Regions from separate parts of the Microbacterium sp. CH1 genome, predicted to be linked through region 1. Evidence: predicted binding sites of a transcription regulator. Region 1 holds the regulator's gene; the other holds the start of a gene.
The links. Region 1 encodes HrcA, which represses chaperone genes, less so after heat shock. Its sites were predicted from a motif close to TTNGCACTCGNNNNNNNCGAGTGCNAA; they were not measured.
Positions count from the first base shown of each region.

Region 2: the regulator HrcA is predicted to act here: its motif matches at 1,365-1,391, upstream of groES (co-chaperone GroES).

Region 1 is NZ_LOSO01000011.1:265,607-273,018, forward strand. Features, by position in the region: gene lepA (translation elongation factor 4) at 1-1,232, shown strand, start outside; gene AUV07_RS04590 (GIY-YIG nuclease family protein) at 1,290-1,610, opposite strand; gene AUV07_RS04595 (DUF1990 family protein) at 1,797-2,450, shown strand; gene hemW (radical SAM family heme chaperone HemW) at 2,450-3,667, shown strand; gene hrcA (heat-inducible transcriptional repressor HrcA) at 3,777-4,808, shown strand; gene dnaJ (molecular chaperone DnaJ) at 4,845-5,957, shown strand; gene AUV07_RS04615 (16S rRNA (uracil(1498)-N(3))-methyltransferase) at 5,960-6,688, shown strand; gene AUV07_RS04620 (HIT domain-containing protein) at 6,726-7,073, shown strand; gene AUV07_RS04625 (PhoH family protein) at 7,120-7,412, shown strand, end outside.
Region 2 is NZ_LOSO01000015.1:412,309-419,720, forward strand. Features, by position in the region: gene AUV07_RS10355 (hypothetical protein) at 1-114, shown strand, start outside; gene AUV07_RS10360 (THUMP-like domain-containing protein) at 122-1,327, opposite strand; gene groES (co-chaperone GroES) at 1,478-1,774, shown strand; gene rarD (EamA family transporter RarD) at 1,905-2,837, shown strand; gene AUV07_RS10375 (ABC transporter substrate-binding protein) at 2,982-4,238, shown strand; gene AUV07_RS10380 (ABC transporter ATP-binding protein) at 4,304-5,071, opposite strand; gene AUV07_RS10385 (ABC transporter ATP-binding protein) at 5,068-6,066, opposite strand; gene AUV07_RS10390 (branched-chain amino acid ABC transporter permease) at 6,056-7,033, opposite strand; gene AUV07_RS10395 (branched-chain amino acid ABC transporter permease) at 7,037-7,412, opposite strand, start outside.

The sequences.
Region 1 (7,412 bases):
TGATCTTCGACTCCGTGTACGACGCCTACCGCGGCGTCGTCACCTACGTGCGGATGGTCGACGGCAGCCTCTCGCCCCGCGAGCGCATCCAGATGATGTCCACCGGGGCGAACCACGAGGCCCTCGAGGTCGGCGTGTCGAGCCCGGAGCCCACTCCGACCAAGGGACTCGGCGTCGGCGAGGTGGGCTACCTCATCACCGGCGTGAAGGACGTGCGGCAGTCGAAGGTCGGCGACACGATCACGAACGCGCGCAAGCCCGCGGCGGAGGCGCTTCCCGGCTACACGGACCCCAAGCCGATGGTCTTCTCGGGCATCTACCCGATCGACGGCAGCGACTACGCGGAACTGCGCGAGGCGCTGGACAAGCTCAAGCTCTCCGACGCCTCGCTGCAGTACGAGCCGGAGACCTCCGTGGCGCTCGGCTTCGGGTTCCGCTGCGGCTTCCTCGGCCTGCTGCACCTGGAGATCGTGACCGAGCGTCTTTCGCGGGAGTTCGGCCTCGACCTCATCACCACGGCCCCGAGCGTGATCTACGAGGTCGTGACGAGCGACACCGGCGAGACGGTGACCGTGACGAACCCGAGCGAGTACCCGGACGGGCGTATCGGCTCGGTGTCGGAGCCGATGGTGAAGGCGGCGATCCTGCTGCCCAAGGACTACGTCGGCACCGTCATGGAGCTGTGCCAGTCGCGGCGCGGCACGCTGCTGGGCATGGAGTACTTCTCCGAGGAGCGCGTCGAGCTGCGCTACAACATGCCCCTCGGCGAGATCGTGTTCGACTTCTTCGACCAGCTCAAGTCCAAGACGCAGGGCTACGCCTCCCTGGACTACGAGCCGTCGGGACAGCAGGAGGCCGACCTGGTCAAGGTCGACATCCTCCTGCAGGGCGAGAAGGTCGACGCGTTCAGCTCGATCGTGCACCGGGACAAGGCCTACGCCTACGGCACGATGATGGCGGAGCGGCTGCGCAAGCTCATCCCTCGCCAGCAGTTCGAGGTGCCGATCCAGGCCGCGATCGGTGCGCGCATCATCGCCCGGGAGACGATCCGCGCGATCCGCAAGGACGTGCTCGCCAAGTGCTACGGCGGTGACATCACCCGCAAGCGCAAGCTCCTCGAGAAGCAGAAGGAGGGCAAGAAGCGCATGAAGATGGTGGGCCGCGTCGAGGTCCCCCAGGAGGCGTTCATCGCCGCGCTCTCTGGCGACGTCGAGACCAAGGACAAGAAGTAGCACGCTGGGTCGCTGAGCCCGTCGATCCACGTTGGGTCGCTGAGCTTGTCGAAGCGGTCAGCCGTCGTTGGGTCGCTGAGCTTGTCGAAGCGCACCGTACGACCTCGACAATGACGGGAGGTCCTCCCACCGACTCTCGATCAGTGCGATCTTCTTCCGACGACTCCATCCCTGGATCTGCTTCTCCCGGAAGAAGGCCGCGTCGACGGTGTCGAAGCGCTCCGCGTAGACCAGAGCCGCGGGCCTGCGTCTCCGGGTGAAGTTCGCGGCGAACGCGTCGTCGTGGTTGTGCTCCCAGATGCGGGCTTCGAGGTCGCCGTTCGTGCTGCCCGTGTAGAAGCTGCCGTCACGGCATTCGAGGATGTAGGTCCATGGCATCGGGCCATCATGGCGGAGGGGCGTGCGGTTTCCCGGGGCGTGAGGAATCCCTTCGACAAGCTCAGGGACCCACCGTTGTGGAGGAGCCCTTCGACGGGCTCAGGGACCCAGCGTCAGGGGGCAAGGATGTGACGGCGTGCGGCGCGGGGGGTGTTCGCTCAGGGAACCCGAAGTAGGCTGGATCTCATGCGGCGCGGGACTTTCCGAGACGACACGGTGGACTATGCGGCCGTGGGTGCGACCCACGCCCCCGATCTGATGCAGTACCCGCCCGAGCGCAGCATCCCGGCGGAGGAATCCTGGCGGATCGGCAGTGGCGAGGAGCGTTTTCAGACGGCCGGCGAAGCCCTGCTGTCGTGGACGGCGCAGCGTGCGGCTGGACTCTCCGTCGAAGACGTCCGCCCTGCTCCCGGCCCCGCCTATGCGGGCGTGAGCTTCGACGCCGAGGGCAATCCCATCGCGCCGAGCAAGCGGGATGTGGAGCCGCGCTACGACGCGGAGGGGATGCCCTTCGTAGGCGCGGGCATGACGCTCCACCTCCGTGGACGGGTCGGCGGCATGCGCGCCGACTCCGAGCTGCGCGTGATCTCCGTCACCGAGGAGACCCGGCGGATCGGCTTCGTACTGGGCACGGTCGGGGGCTCCGTCGTGAGCGGCGAGGAGTCGTTCGACGTGGACTGGCGAGAGGACAACGACGAGGTCTGGTTCACGGTCCGGGCTTTCGACGCCCCGAACACGCTGCTCTATCGGCTCGTCCCCGCCCTGATGAAACGCCGCCGTCGCGAGCTCTTCGCGCGCTACCTCCGCGCGATCTCCCCGCTCTACGCGACCCCGGTGTGATGGCGGGACCACTTCCGCTCGGGGATCCGGCGCCCGCGGATGGGCGTCTCCCCGCAGACCTTCCGATCTCCGCCGAGACGCCGTTTTCCGCCTACCTGCACATCCCGTTCTGCCGGGTGCGCTGCGGCTACTGCGACTTCAACACGTACACGTCCGGCGAGCTGCGCGGCGCGAAGCAGGAGGACTACGCGTCCACCCTCATCGGCGAGATCGCCCTCGCGCGTACGGTGCTGGACGAGGCCGGAGCGCTGCGCCCGATGGACACGGTGTTCTTCGGCGGCGGCACGCCCACGCTGCTTCCCGCGGGAGACCTCGCCCGCATGCTGGGAGCGGCCACCGCGGCGTTCGGACTCGCACCGGGCGCCGAGGTCACGGTCGAGGCCAACCCCGACACGGTGACCCCGGAGGTCGCGCGCATCCTCGCCGAGGCGGGGGTCACGAGGCTGTCCATCGGCATGCAGTCCGCCGTCCCGCACGTCCTCGCCGCGCTCGACCGGACGCACCGCCCCGAGAACGTCCGCACCGCCGTCGCCGCGGCGAAGGGGGCAGGACTCGCGGTCAGCGTCGACCTCATCTACGGCGCACCGGGGGAGAGCCTCGCCGACTGGGAGGCCTCGCTCGACGCCGCCCTCGCCCTGGAGTCCGACCACGTCTCCGCGTATGCCCTCATCATCGAGGACGGCACGAAGCTCGCGCGACAGATCCGTCGCGGTGAGGTGCCGACCCCGGACGACGACCTGCAGGCGGACATGTACGAGCTGGCGGACGAGCGCCTCGCCGCCGCCGGGTTCGAGTGGTACGAGGTCAGCAACTGGGCCCGCAGCGAAGGGCAGCGGTCGCGGCACAACCTCGCGTACTGGCGGGGGAGCGACTGGTGGGGCTTCGGCCCCGGCGCCCACAGCCACGTCGCCGGACTCCGGTGGTGGAACGTCAAGCACCCGGCGGCCTACGCGCAGCGGCTGGCGGCCTCGTCCTCGCCGGCGGCCGGGCGCGAACGTCCGGACCCGGAGGCGCGGACCCTGGAGCGCATCCTCCTCCTCAGCCGCATCCGTGAGGGGATCGCGGTGACCGACGTCCCGGAGCAGAACCGCGACCGCATCGCCGGCCTCATCGCCGACGGGCTCATCGACGCGCCGGCGGCGATCCGCGGGCGCGTGCAGCTCACGCTCCGCGGCCGCCTCCTCGCCGACGCCGTCGTGCGCGAACTGACGGATTGAGCGGCTCCACCGGCGCTGCCCCGCCTTCGGAGATCTCCCGGTCGCAGGAGGTAGGATTGGCACTCAGGGCAGCAGAGTGCCAGCATCCGGTCGGCGGGAAGGGGAAGCCATGGTCACAGAGCGAGGGCTGCAGGTCCTCCGCGCGATCGTGCAGGACTACGTCGAGACGCACGAGCCCGTGGGCAGCCGTTCCATCGTCGACCGGCACTCGTTCGGGGTCTCGGCCGCGACCATCCGCAACGACATGGCGCAGCTGGAGGACGAGGAGCTGATCACGGCTCCGCACACGTCGTCCGGGCGCGTCCCGACGGACAAGGGCTACCGGGTGTTCGTCAATCACCTCGCCCAGCTCCGTCCTCTCTCCACCGCACAGCGTTCCGCCATCGAGTCGTTCCTCGCCGACCCGGCCGACCTCGACGACCTGATGGTCCGGACCGTCCGCGTCCTCACGCAGCTCACCGGCCAGGTCGCGCTGGCGCAGTATCCGTCGTTCGCGCGGGCGCACGTGACCCACGTGGAGCTCGTGACGCTGGCCCCCAACCGGCTCCTCACGGTGCTGGTGACGGACGCCGGTGGGGTGTCGCAGCGGATCACCGCTCTGCCGGACGCGATCGACGAGGCCGACCTCGCCGTGCTGCGCGCGCGACTTTCCGCCCTCATCACCGGGCAGGCGATCGCGGCGGCCTCCGACCGGCTTCAGGCGCTGCTCGCCACGGAGGAGACGCCGCAGGATCGCGTGCTCCGCACCCTCGCCGGCGTCGTGATCGACGAACTCGGCGGCTTCCGGCAGGAGCGGCTCGTGATGGCCGGAGCGGCGACCCTGGCGCGGCGCGAACAGGACTTCCGCGGCAGCATCCACCCCCTCCTCGAGGCCATCGAGGAGCAGGTCACGCTGCTGCGGCTGATGAGCGAGATGGTGCCGGACGAGCACGGCCTCGCGGCGAGCATCGGCACCGAGAACGCCTCCTTCGGGCTCGGCGAGGCGTCGATCGTCGCCAGCAACTACGCGGCGCCTTCGGGGACCGCGCGGGTCGGCGTCATGGGACCGACGCGGATGGACTATCCGAGCAACCTCGCGGCAGCGCGGGCGGTCGCCCGCTACCTGTCGCGCATGCTCGACGACGACGAGGCCGGCCGCTGACGCGGCCCCACGGAAATCACACGCAGAAAGGCGATTGTGGCGGACCACTACGAGGTTCTCGGGGTGTCCCGGGACGCTTCCACCGACGAGATCAAGAAGGCGTATCGGCGCCTGGCACGGCAGCTCCACCCGGACGTGAATCCGGGGGAGGAGGCTGCGGAGAAGTTCAAGCTCGTCACGCACGCCTACGACGTGCTCAGCGACGAGGAGTCGCGCCGCCGGTACGACATGGGCGGCGGTGACGGCGCGAACAACTTCGGAGGCTTCGGAGGCTTCGGCGACATCTTCGAGACGTTCTTCGGCGCGTCACAGGGTGGCGGACGCGGCGCCCGTCCGCGATCGCGGCGAGAGCGCGGTCAGGACGCGCTCGTCCGGGTCACCCTCGACCTCGGCGATGTGGTCTTCGGTGCGCACCGCGACATCGAGGTCGACACGGCCGTGCTCTGCGAGACCTGTCAGGGCTCGTGCTGCCAGGAGGGCACGTCGCCCGTCACCTGCGACATCTGCGGCGGCACGGGGCACGTGCAGCGTCAGGTGCGGAGCCTTCTCGGCAACGTCGTCACCTCCCAGCCGTGCGGCACCTGCGAGGGCTACGGCACGACCATCCCGTACCCCTGCGGCACCTGTGGCGGGCAGGGACGCGTCCGCTCGCGCCGCACGGTGTCCCTCGACATCCCGGCGGGCGTCGAGACCGGACTGCGGCTGCAGCTCCCCGGCTCTGGCGAGGTCGGCCGCGCGGGCGGCCCGAACGGCGACCTCTACGTGGAGGTCACGGTCAACCCGCACCCCGCCTTCAGCCGTGACGGCGACGACCTGCTCGCCACGCTCGAGGTGTCCATGACCGACGCCATCCTCGGCACCGAGACCTCGATCGAGGGACTCGACGGGGAGGTCGACCTGGAGATCCGCGCCGGCGTGCAGTCCGGTGACGTGCTGACCATCAAGGGCCGAGGCATCACGCCGCTGCGCGGCACCCAGCGCGGCGACCTCCGCGTCGGCGTGCAGGTGGTCACCCCCACCAAGCTCGACTCCGCGCAGCGCAAGCTCATCGAGGACTTCGCCAAGAAGAACAAGGCGCCGGGCCCGCAGCTCGCGCAGTTCCAGCAGGGCCTGTTCTCCAAGCTGCGCGACCGGTTCCGCGCCCACTGATCGTGGCGCTGCACTTCCTCGTCGAATCCGCGGGTGATGCCGCGGTGGGCGGCCTCGTCTCCCTGACCGGGGCCGAGGCGAAGCATGCGGCCGTCGTCCGGCGGCTGCGCGTCGGCGAGGCCGTCACGGTCGGTGACGGTCGGGGCATCTGGCTGACCGGCGTGGCCGAAGCGGTGTCGCCGTCGCGCGTCGACGTCCGGATCACCGCGCGCGTCGAGCACGAGCCGGCGAGCCCACGCCTCGTGCTCGTGCAGGCGCTCGCGAAGGGCGACCGCGACGAGCTCGCCGTGCAGGCCGCGTGCGAACTCGGCGTCGACGAGGTCGTGCCGTGGCAGGCGGGTCGCAGCGTGTCGCGCTGGGAGGGGCCGAAGGCGGTGAAGGGACGCGAGCGCTGGGCGACGATCGTCCGCGAGGCCGCGAAGCAGGCGCACCGTGCCTGGGTACCCGAGGTGGCCGCCCCGGAGACGACCGCACAGCTCGCGACCCGCGCGGCGACGCAGCGCGTGCTCCTGCTCGACCCGACCGCGCCCGTGCGGCTCTCCGCCCTGGTGCTGGATGACCGTGACCTCGTGCTCGTGGTGGGTCCGGAGGGCGGGATCGCTCCGGAGGAGCTGGAGAAGCTCACGGCCGCGGGCGCCGAACGCGTGCTGCTCGGCGACACCGTGCTGCGCACGTCCACGGCGGGCCCCGCGGCCATCGCCGTGCTGTCCGCGGCCCTCGGGCGCTGGTGACCGGCCGCACCGCGCGTCCCCCCAGTAAGCTGAGAGCATGAGCGAACCCTCGATCTTCACGCGCATCCTCACCGGGGACATCCCCGGGGAGATCCTGCTCGACATGGGCCGCGTCTTCGCGATCCGCGACATCGATCCGCAGGCGCCGCTCCATGTGCTCGTCATCCCCAAGACCGAGGAGTACCGCGACGTGACCGAGCTCGCGGCCGGGGATCCCGCGCTGCTGGCCGAGATGGTCGCCGCCGCCAAGCGCATCGCGGAGGAACACGCCAACGGCGAGTACCGCCTCATCTTCAACAACGGCGCGAGCGTCGCGCAGTCCGTCTTCCACGTGCACGCCCATGTGCTCGGCAACCTCGAGGAGAACAAGCTCGTTGGCTTCTGACGATCAGGAAAACGTCACCGAACGGCTCTACGCCGACGGCGTCGCGATGGTGCAGCTGCTCGGTCCGCAGGACCGGCTGCTGCGGATGCTCGAGCGCGAGCACCGTGACGTGCAGGTGCTCGTCCGCGGCAACGAGATCACGCTCACGGGTGCGCGCGATGCCGTCGCCAAGGCCAAGGCCCTCGTCGACGAGCTCCTCACGATGACCAAAGCCGGGCACGATCTCGCCCCGAGCGACGTGTCCAGCTCGGCGCGCATGCTGCGTCAGGACGGCGGCCCGCGGCCCAGCGAGGTGCTGGGCGAGGCGATCCTCTCCACGCGGGGCAAGGTGATCCGGCC
Region 2 (7,412 bases), on a different contig from region 1:
ACGACCGCATCGACCGCGGCGAGGACGCTTTCCGGCGACTCCTACCTCGTGACCACCGGGCCGCCCGGGGATCCGATCCGCGTCGACATCCCGGGCCGCGACCCGCAGGGCTGACGGGCACTCAGTCCGCGGCGGGCACCCGGTCGGCGAGGATCGCGCGGCGCTGATCGCCGAACCGGGCGAGGATCAGGGTCGCCTCGGCGTCGCCGCGCAGGGTCAGCTTGCGCCGGAAGGCCGCTGGATCGACGTCCACCCCGCGCTTCTTGATCTCGATGCGGCCGATGCCGTGGGCCTTCAGGGCCGCGTTGATCGTCTTCGGCGTGATCGGCAGCGCCTCCCGGACGCGGAAGGACTGCACGAACGGGCTCGTCAGGGCGGCGTCGGAGGTCAGGTACGCGATGCGCGGATCGAGCATCCCCGCGTCGAGGCTGCGGGCGACGTCGCCGATGAGCCGGGCCCGGATGACGGCCCCGTCCGGCTCGTGGAGGAAGGCCCCGAGCGCACGGACCGGAGCATCCTCGGCATCCGCGGATCCGGTGAGCTCGTGCGAGCGCTCGCCGCGGATGACGAGGGCGGAGCGCCGCACCCCTTCCCTCGCGAGCTCGCGCGACCACACCACGAGCTCGACCACGCTCCCGTCGGCGCTGACCCACTGCGTCTCCGCGTCCGCGGGCAGGGCGTCGCGGTCGTGGGCGGGGCCGAGCTTGATCCCGGTGGGGCGCTGCGCGGCGACGGCGAACGCCCAGTCGAGCGACGGCGAGTAGTCGTCGGCGGAGACGCGCCGGGTCTCGCTGTGCCCGGAGGTGCGGCGGGCGGGGTCCATCCAGATCGCCTGGCCGGGGATCGGTTCTCCGAGCGCTTCCTCCGCGGTCGCGTGGCGCACCGTGGCGTCGTCGCCGAACGGGGCGAGGTTGTAGGCGGCGAGGGCCGCGGTCACCTCGTCGGCATCCACGGCGTGCACCGCCAGTCCGGCGCCGGCGAATGCGAGGGCGTCGCCGCCGATCCCGCAGCCGAGGTCGGCGACACTCGTGAGGCCGGCCCGGCGGATCCGCTGGGCGTGGCGGGCGGCCACCCCGAGGCGGGTGGCCTGCTCGAGGCCCGCGCGGGTGAACAGCATGCGGGCGGCGAAGGGGCCGAACTTCGCCGTGGCCTTGGCTCGCAGGTGCGCCTGGCCGACGACGGCGGAGACGAGGTCGGGGGAGTGTCCGGCGGCCCGCAGTCGGGAGACCGCGGTCGCCGCCTCGGCGGTGGAGGTGACCGGCCCGAGCGCATCGAGCAGCTCGAGGCCGGCAGGGGTCAGCAGGGCGCGCAGCTCGGACATCTCCACCCTCCCACCCTAGGACGCGGTCGCCGCCGGATCGGGGTTGGCACTCGCATTGCATGAGTGCCAGCCGACCGCCTACACTGGCATTAGCACTCTCGGGTTGAGAGTGCGAACGAGTCTTTCGTGTCAGCGTCAAGAAAGAAGAGGTAGACCGTGTCGGTTTCCATCAAGCCGCTCGAGGACCGCATCGTCATCAAGCAGGTCGAGGCCGAGCAGACCACCGCGAGTGGCCTGGTCATCCCCGACACCGCCAAGGAGAAGCCCCAGGAGGGCGAGGTCGTGGCGGTCGGCCCCGGCCGTATCGACGACAACGGCAACCGCGTTCCGCTCGACGTCGCCGTCGGCGACCGCGTGCTCTACAGCAAGTACGGCGGCACCGAGGTGAAGTTCGGCGCGGACGAGTTCCTCGTCCTGTCGGCTCGCGACGTCCTGGCGGTCGTCGTCCGCTGATCGCACACCCGGTTCCCTCCGCTCGCCGGACGGAACCCGGTCCGGAGAGGGCCCGGATGCTTCGGCATCCGGGCCCTCTTCTGCGCCCCGGACGGCGCGTCGCCCGGCGGCGCAGGCATAGGGTTGTGCGGTGACTGTTGAGACGACCCGCGCCACCCGGACGGCGGGCGTCGCCTACGCCGGCAGCGCGTATCTGCTGTGGGGCGTCCTGCCGCTCTACTTCCTCCTCCTGCAGCCCACCGGTCCCTGGGAGGTCGTGGCCTGGCGGGTGCTGCTCTCCTTCGTCTTTTGCCTCCTGCTGCTCACGGTCATGAGGGGATGGGCCGCCTTCCTCGCCATCGTCCGGAGTCCGCGGCTGCTGGGGTGGACGGCCCTGGCCGGCCTTCTCATCTACGTCAACTGGCAGGTCTTCGTCCTCGGCACGCTGAGCGGGAACGTGGTGGAGACGGCGCTCGGCTACTTCATCAACCCGATCACGACGGTTCTGCTCGGCGTCTTCGTGCTCAAGGAGCGCCTCCGCCGGCTGCAGTGGGCGGCCGTCGGGATCGCGGCCATCGCGGTCGTGGTTATCGTCGTGGCGTACGGCCACGTCCCCTGGATCGCCTTGACGCTCACGGCCTCCTTCGGCCTGTACGGGCTCCTCAAGAAGAAGATCGGCCCCGCCGTCGACGCGGTCAGCGGGCTGACGCTCGAGTCGTTCTGGCTGATCCCCATCGCGGTGGTGCAGCTTGTGATCGTGGCGACGACGCCGGCCGGTTTGACCATGGGGACTGCGGGCTGGCCGCATGCCGTGCTGCTCGCGTTCGCGGGAGTGGCGACGGCCGTGCCCCTGCTGCTGTTCGCGGCCGGCACGCGTCGCGTCGATCTCACCGTCATCGGCATGCTGCAGTTCCTCACCCCGATCCTGCAGTTCGTGATCGGGGTCGTCGTGCTGCACGAGCCGATGCCGCCGGAGCGCTGGATCGGGTTCGTCCTGGTGTGGATCGCGATCGGGGTCTTCGTCGTCGATCTGCTGCTCGCCGCGCGGCGCGGCCGGCGGGACACCCCCGCGGCGGTGCCCTGATCCCGCCCGCCCACAGGCGGAAACAGCGGTCCTGGATCGTTAACGCACCGAGATACTTGCCCCTCCTGCGCGCGGGGTGCACGCCCTAGTGTTAGAGCACCCGACTGTGGTCACCGTCCACGTTCGTTTACGCAAGGGAGCATCATGAACGCACTGAAGGGCTCGCGCAGCGCGAGGATCTTCGCCGGGATCGCGCTGGTCAGCGCCTCCGCCCTCATCATCGCGGGCTGCAGCAGCACGCCGGACGCGGAGCCGTCGGACGGGGGTGGCGACAAGCCCGCCGCCGACCTGACGCTCAAGCTCGGCTCACTGCTGCCCGCCACCGGTACGCTCGCGTTCCTGGGCGCGCCGATGGAGGCCGGCGTCCAGCTCGCCGTGGACCAGATCAACGAGGCCGACGCGGGCATCACGATCGACCTCAGCACGGCCGACGAGGGCGACCTCGACAACAAGGCCTACGAGACCTCCATCACCAACCTGCGCAACGACGGCATCACCGCCATGATCGGCGCGGCGTCCTCCAGCGTCACCAAGCTCATCCTCGACGGCAACGCGGGCGCGGACATCCTGACGGTGTCCCCGTCCAACACCTCGCCGGACTTCACGGGCATCAACCCGATGTACTTCCGCACCGCCCCGAGCGACAACCTCCAGGGCGAGGTCCTCGGCAACGAGATCGCCGAGGACGGCCACAAGACGCTGGGCATCATCTACCAGAACGACCCCTACGGCACGGGTCTGTTCGAGGCGATCAAGGCCACGTTCGAGAGCACCGGCGGCGAGGTCGTCGCCGACGCCTCGTACAACCAGGGCGACGGTCAGTTCAACGCGCAGGTCTCGGAGATCGCTGCGGCCAATCCGGATGCGGTCGCCGTGGTCTCCTACGACCAGTTCGCGACCATCGCTCCGCTGCTCGGCAACGCCGGGGTGGACACGGGCTCGCTGTACCTCGTCGACGGCAACCTCAAGGACTGGGGTACCGACATCCCGATCAGCCTCGAGGGCTCGAAGGGCACCCGCGCCGGCGCCGAGCTTCCGCAGGACTTCCTCGACCAGCTGAACGCGGTCTGGACGGCCGAGGGCAACGACCCGATCGACGCCGTGACGTACTCGTCCGAGGCCTACGACGCGGTGGTGCTGATCGCTCTGGCCGCGCTGAAGGCCGGCTCGGTCGAAGGCCCGGACATCGCCGCGGAGATGATCACCGTCTCCGGTGGTGACGGCGACGGCGAGAAGTGCGACAACTTCGCCGACTGCGCCGCGATCATCAACGACGGCGGCACGCCGGACTACGACGGCCTCTCCGGTGAGATCACGTTCGACGAGAACAACGACCCGAAGGGCGCTGCCATCGGCGTCTACGAGTTCGACTCCGAGAACGTCACCTCGCGCATCAAGTAACGCAGCGACGACGAGGGCCCCGGATGCGTCGGCATCCGGGGCCCTCGTCGTTCCTGGGCCGTGTCTCAGGCCGCGTCGGTCCCGAGGGTGCCGAGGTAGAGGCCGATGACCTTCGGGTCGTTCAGCAGCTCCCGGCCGGTGCCCTCGTAGGCGTCCTTGCCCTGGTCGAGCACGTAGCCGCGGTCGCAGATCTGCAGGCACCGCCGGGCGTTCTGCTCGACCATGATCGTCGTGACGCCCGCCTTGTTGATGTCGGAGACGCGGATGAAGGCGTCGTCCTGCCGCACGGGGGAGAGGCCGGCGGACGGCTCGTCGAGCAGCAGCACCGAGGGGTCCATCATGAGCGCGCGGGACATGGCCACCATCTGCCGCTCACCGCCGGAGAGCGAGCCGGCACGCTGCTTCAGGCGTTTGCCGATCTCGGCGAAGATGCTGCTGACGAACTCGAGCCGCTCCGCGAAGATCTTCGGGTTCTGGTAGAGGCCCATCTCCAGGTTCTCCTGGATGGTGAGCGACGGGAACACGTTGTTCGTCTGCGGCACGAAGGCCACACCGCGGCGCACGAGCTTGTCGGCCTTGAGGCCGACGATGCTCTCGCCCTTGACCGTGATGTCGCCCTCGCGGACGTTCACCATGCCGAAGATCGCCTTGAGGAGGGTCGACTTCCCGGCGCCGTTCGGGCCGATGATGCCGATGAGCTCACCCTGGCGGGCGACGAGGTTCGCGCCGTTGAGGATGTTGACTCCCGGAAGGTAGCCGGCGTGCACGTCCTTGAGCTCGACGACGACATCATCGGGCCGGGCGGCGCTTTCGGCGGGGGTTGCGGTGCTCATGCCTTGTCCTCCTCGGCGGCGTCCTCGGCCTCGACCTCGGCCTCGACCTCCGTCTCGATCTGCTCGCGGATGCGCTCCGCATCGGCGTCGGAGATCACCGGGAGACGGCCGGTGACGGCACCGAGGTCCACGTCCTGATGCGCACCGAGGTAGGCGTCCACGACCGCGGGGTCCTCCATGACGGTCTCCGGCGGCCCCTCGGCCACCACACGCCCCTCAGCCATCACGACCACCCAGTCGGCGATGTGACGGACCATGTGCATGTCGTGCTCCACGAAGAGCACGGTCATCCCGAGGTCCTTGAGGTCGAGGATGTGATCGAGGAGCGACTGGGTGAGGGCGGGGTTCACCCCGGCCATCGGCTCGTCGAGCATGACGAGGCTCGGGTCGCTCATGAGGGCCCTGGCCATCTCCAGCAGCTTGCGCTGACCGCCGGAGAGCGACGCTGCGAAGTCCTGCTCCTTGGCGTCGAGCTTGAAGCGCACGAGGAGTTCGTGCGCGCGCTGCTCGATCTCCTGCTCCTGCTTCCGCCAGAGGAAGGGGAACAGGCCCGCCCAGAAGCCCTCGCCGCGCTGGTCCTTCGCGCCGAGCTTCATGTTCTCCAGCACGGTCAGCAGCGACAACGACTTGGTGAGCTGGAAGGTGCGCACCTGTCCCATCCGGGCGACCTTGAACGACGGGATGCCGGACAGGTTCTTGCCGTCGTAGGACCACGTCCCGCTGTTGGGCTTGTCGAAGCCGCACAGGAGGTTGAACAGCGTGGTCTTGCCGGCACCGTTGGGGCCGATGAGCGCCGTGATGGCGCCGCGGGGGATCTCGAGGTGATCGACGTCGACCGCGGTCAGGCCGCCGAAGCGCCGCTGCACGGCGTCCACGACGAGGATCGGGTCGACCTTCTTGACTCCGGGGGCGGCAGGACCCGCGGCGAGGCCGGTGGTCTTCGCGCGGGGAGCGCTCTTCGCGGGCGTGACGGCCGCGTCGTTCTCACTTGACAAAGGTCATCTCCCTCTTGTTCCCCAGGATGCCCTGCGGGCGGAACACGACGATCAGCATCAGCACGATGCCGATGAGGATGTAGCGCACCACGTCGGCCTGAGCGCTCGTCATGGGCAGGTAGCCGGCCGTGGCCATCGCGGGGAGGAGCGCGCCGAGGAAGGCGAACACCACCCAGAAGAGCACGGCGCCGAGCGTCGGGCCGAACACCGTGGCCGCGCCGCCGAGGAGCAGGATCGTCCACAGGAAGAACGTCAGCGACGTGGAGTAGCTGCCGGGGATGACCGCCGACGGCAGGACGAAGACGATGCCGCCCAGCGCACCGATCACGCCACCGACCACGAGGGCCTGCATCTTGTAGGCGAAGACGTTCTTGCCGAGCGAGCGCACGGCGTCCTCATCCTCGCGGATGCCCTTGAGCACCCGGCCCCACGGGCTGCGCATGAGCGCCCAGACCACGAGGATCGTCAGAGCGAGGGTGAGCAGTCCGAACACCCGTACCCAGAGGTCGTTGGCGTTGTACGTCCACGGGCCGAAGCCGTACGTCCCCGGCGGGAACGGGTTGGCGTCGCGGAAGCTCTGGTGGTACCCGGACAGACCGCCCGCGGAGTTCGTCCAGTCCTTGAAGAGCTCCGTGACGAACATCAGGCGCACGACCTCTGCGGCCGCGATGGTCGCGATGGCGAGGTAGTCGGCGCGCAGCCGCAGGGTCGGGATGCCCAGCAGCAGGGCGAAGAGCGCACCGCCGGTCAGGCCGACGAGCACGCCCAGCCACCACGGGAATCCGAAGGTGAGGATGGAGATCGCGTAGCCGTAGCCGCCGATCGCCATGAACGCCGCCATGCCGAAGTTGAGCAGACCCGTGTACCCGAAGTGCACCGCGAGGCCGGTGGCCGCGAGCGCGTAGGCGATCGTCGTCGGGCTGAACAGGTAGGAGGCGGTGTTGCCGAAGATGCTTCCGAAGTCCATGCGTCAGCCCAACCTTTCCTTGCGTCCGAGGATGCCCTGCGGTCGCACGAGCAGGATGATGATCAGCGCGACGAGGGCGCTGGCGTACTTGAGGTCGGTAGGCACCCCGAGGAGTGTGGAGACCTCGACGGCGAGACCGACGATGATCGAGCCGATCAGCGCGCCGATCGCGGAGCCGAGACCGCCGAGCGTGATGGCGCAGAACATCAGCAGCAGCATCTGCATGCCCATGTCCCACTTCACGCCGGGGCGGAAGTAGGCCCAGAGGATGCCGGAGATCGCGGCCAGCGTGCCGGCGAGGATCCAGACGACGCGGATGACCTTGTCCACGTCGATGCCGGAGGCGGCGGCGAGCTGCGGGTTGTCCGAGATCGCCCTC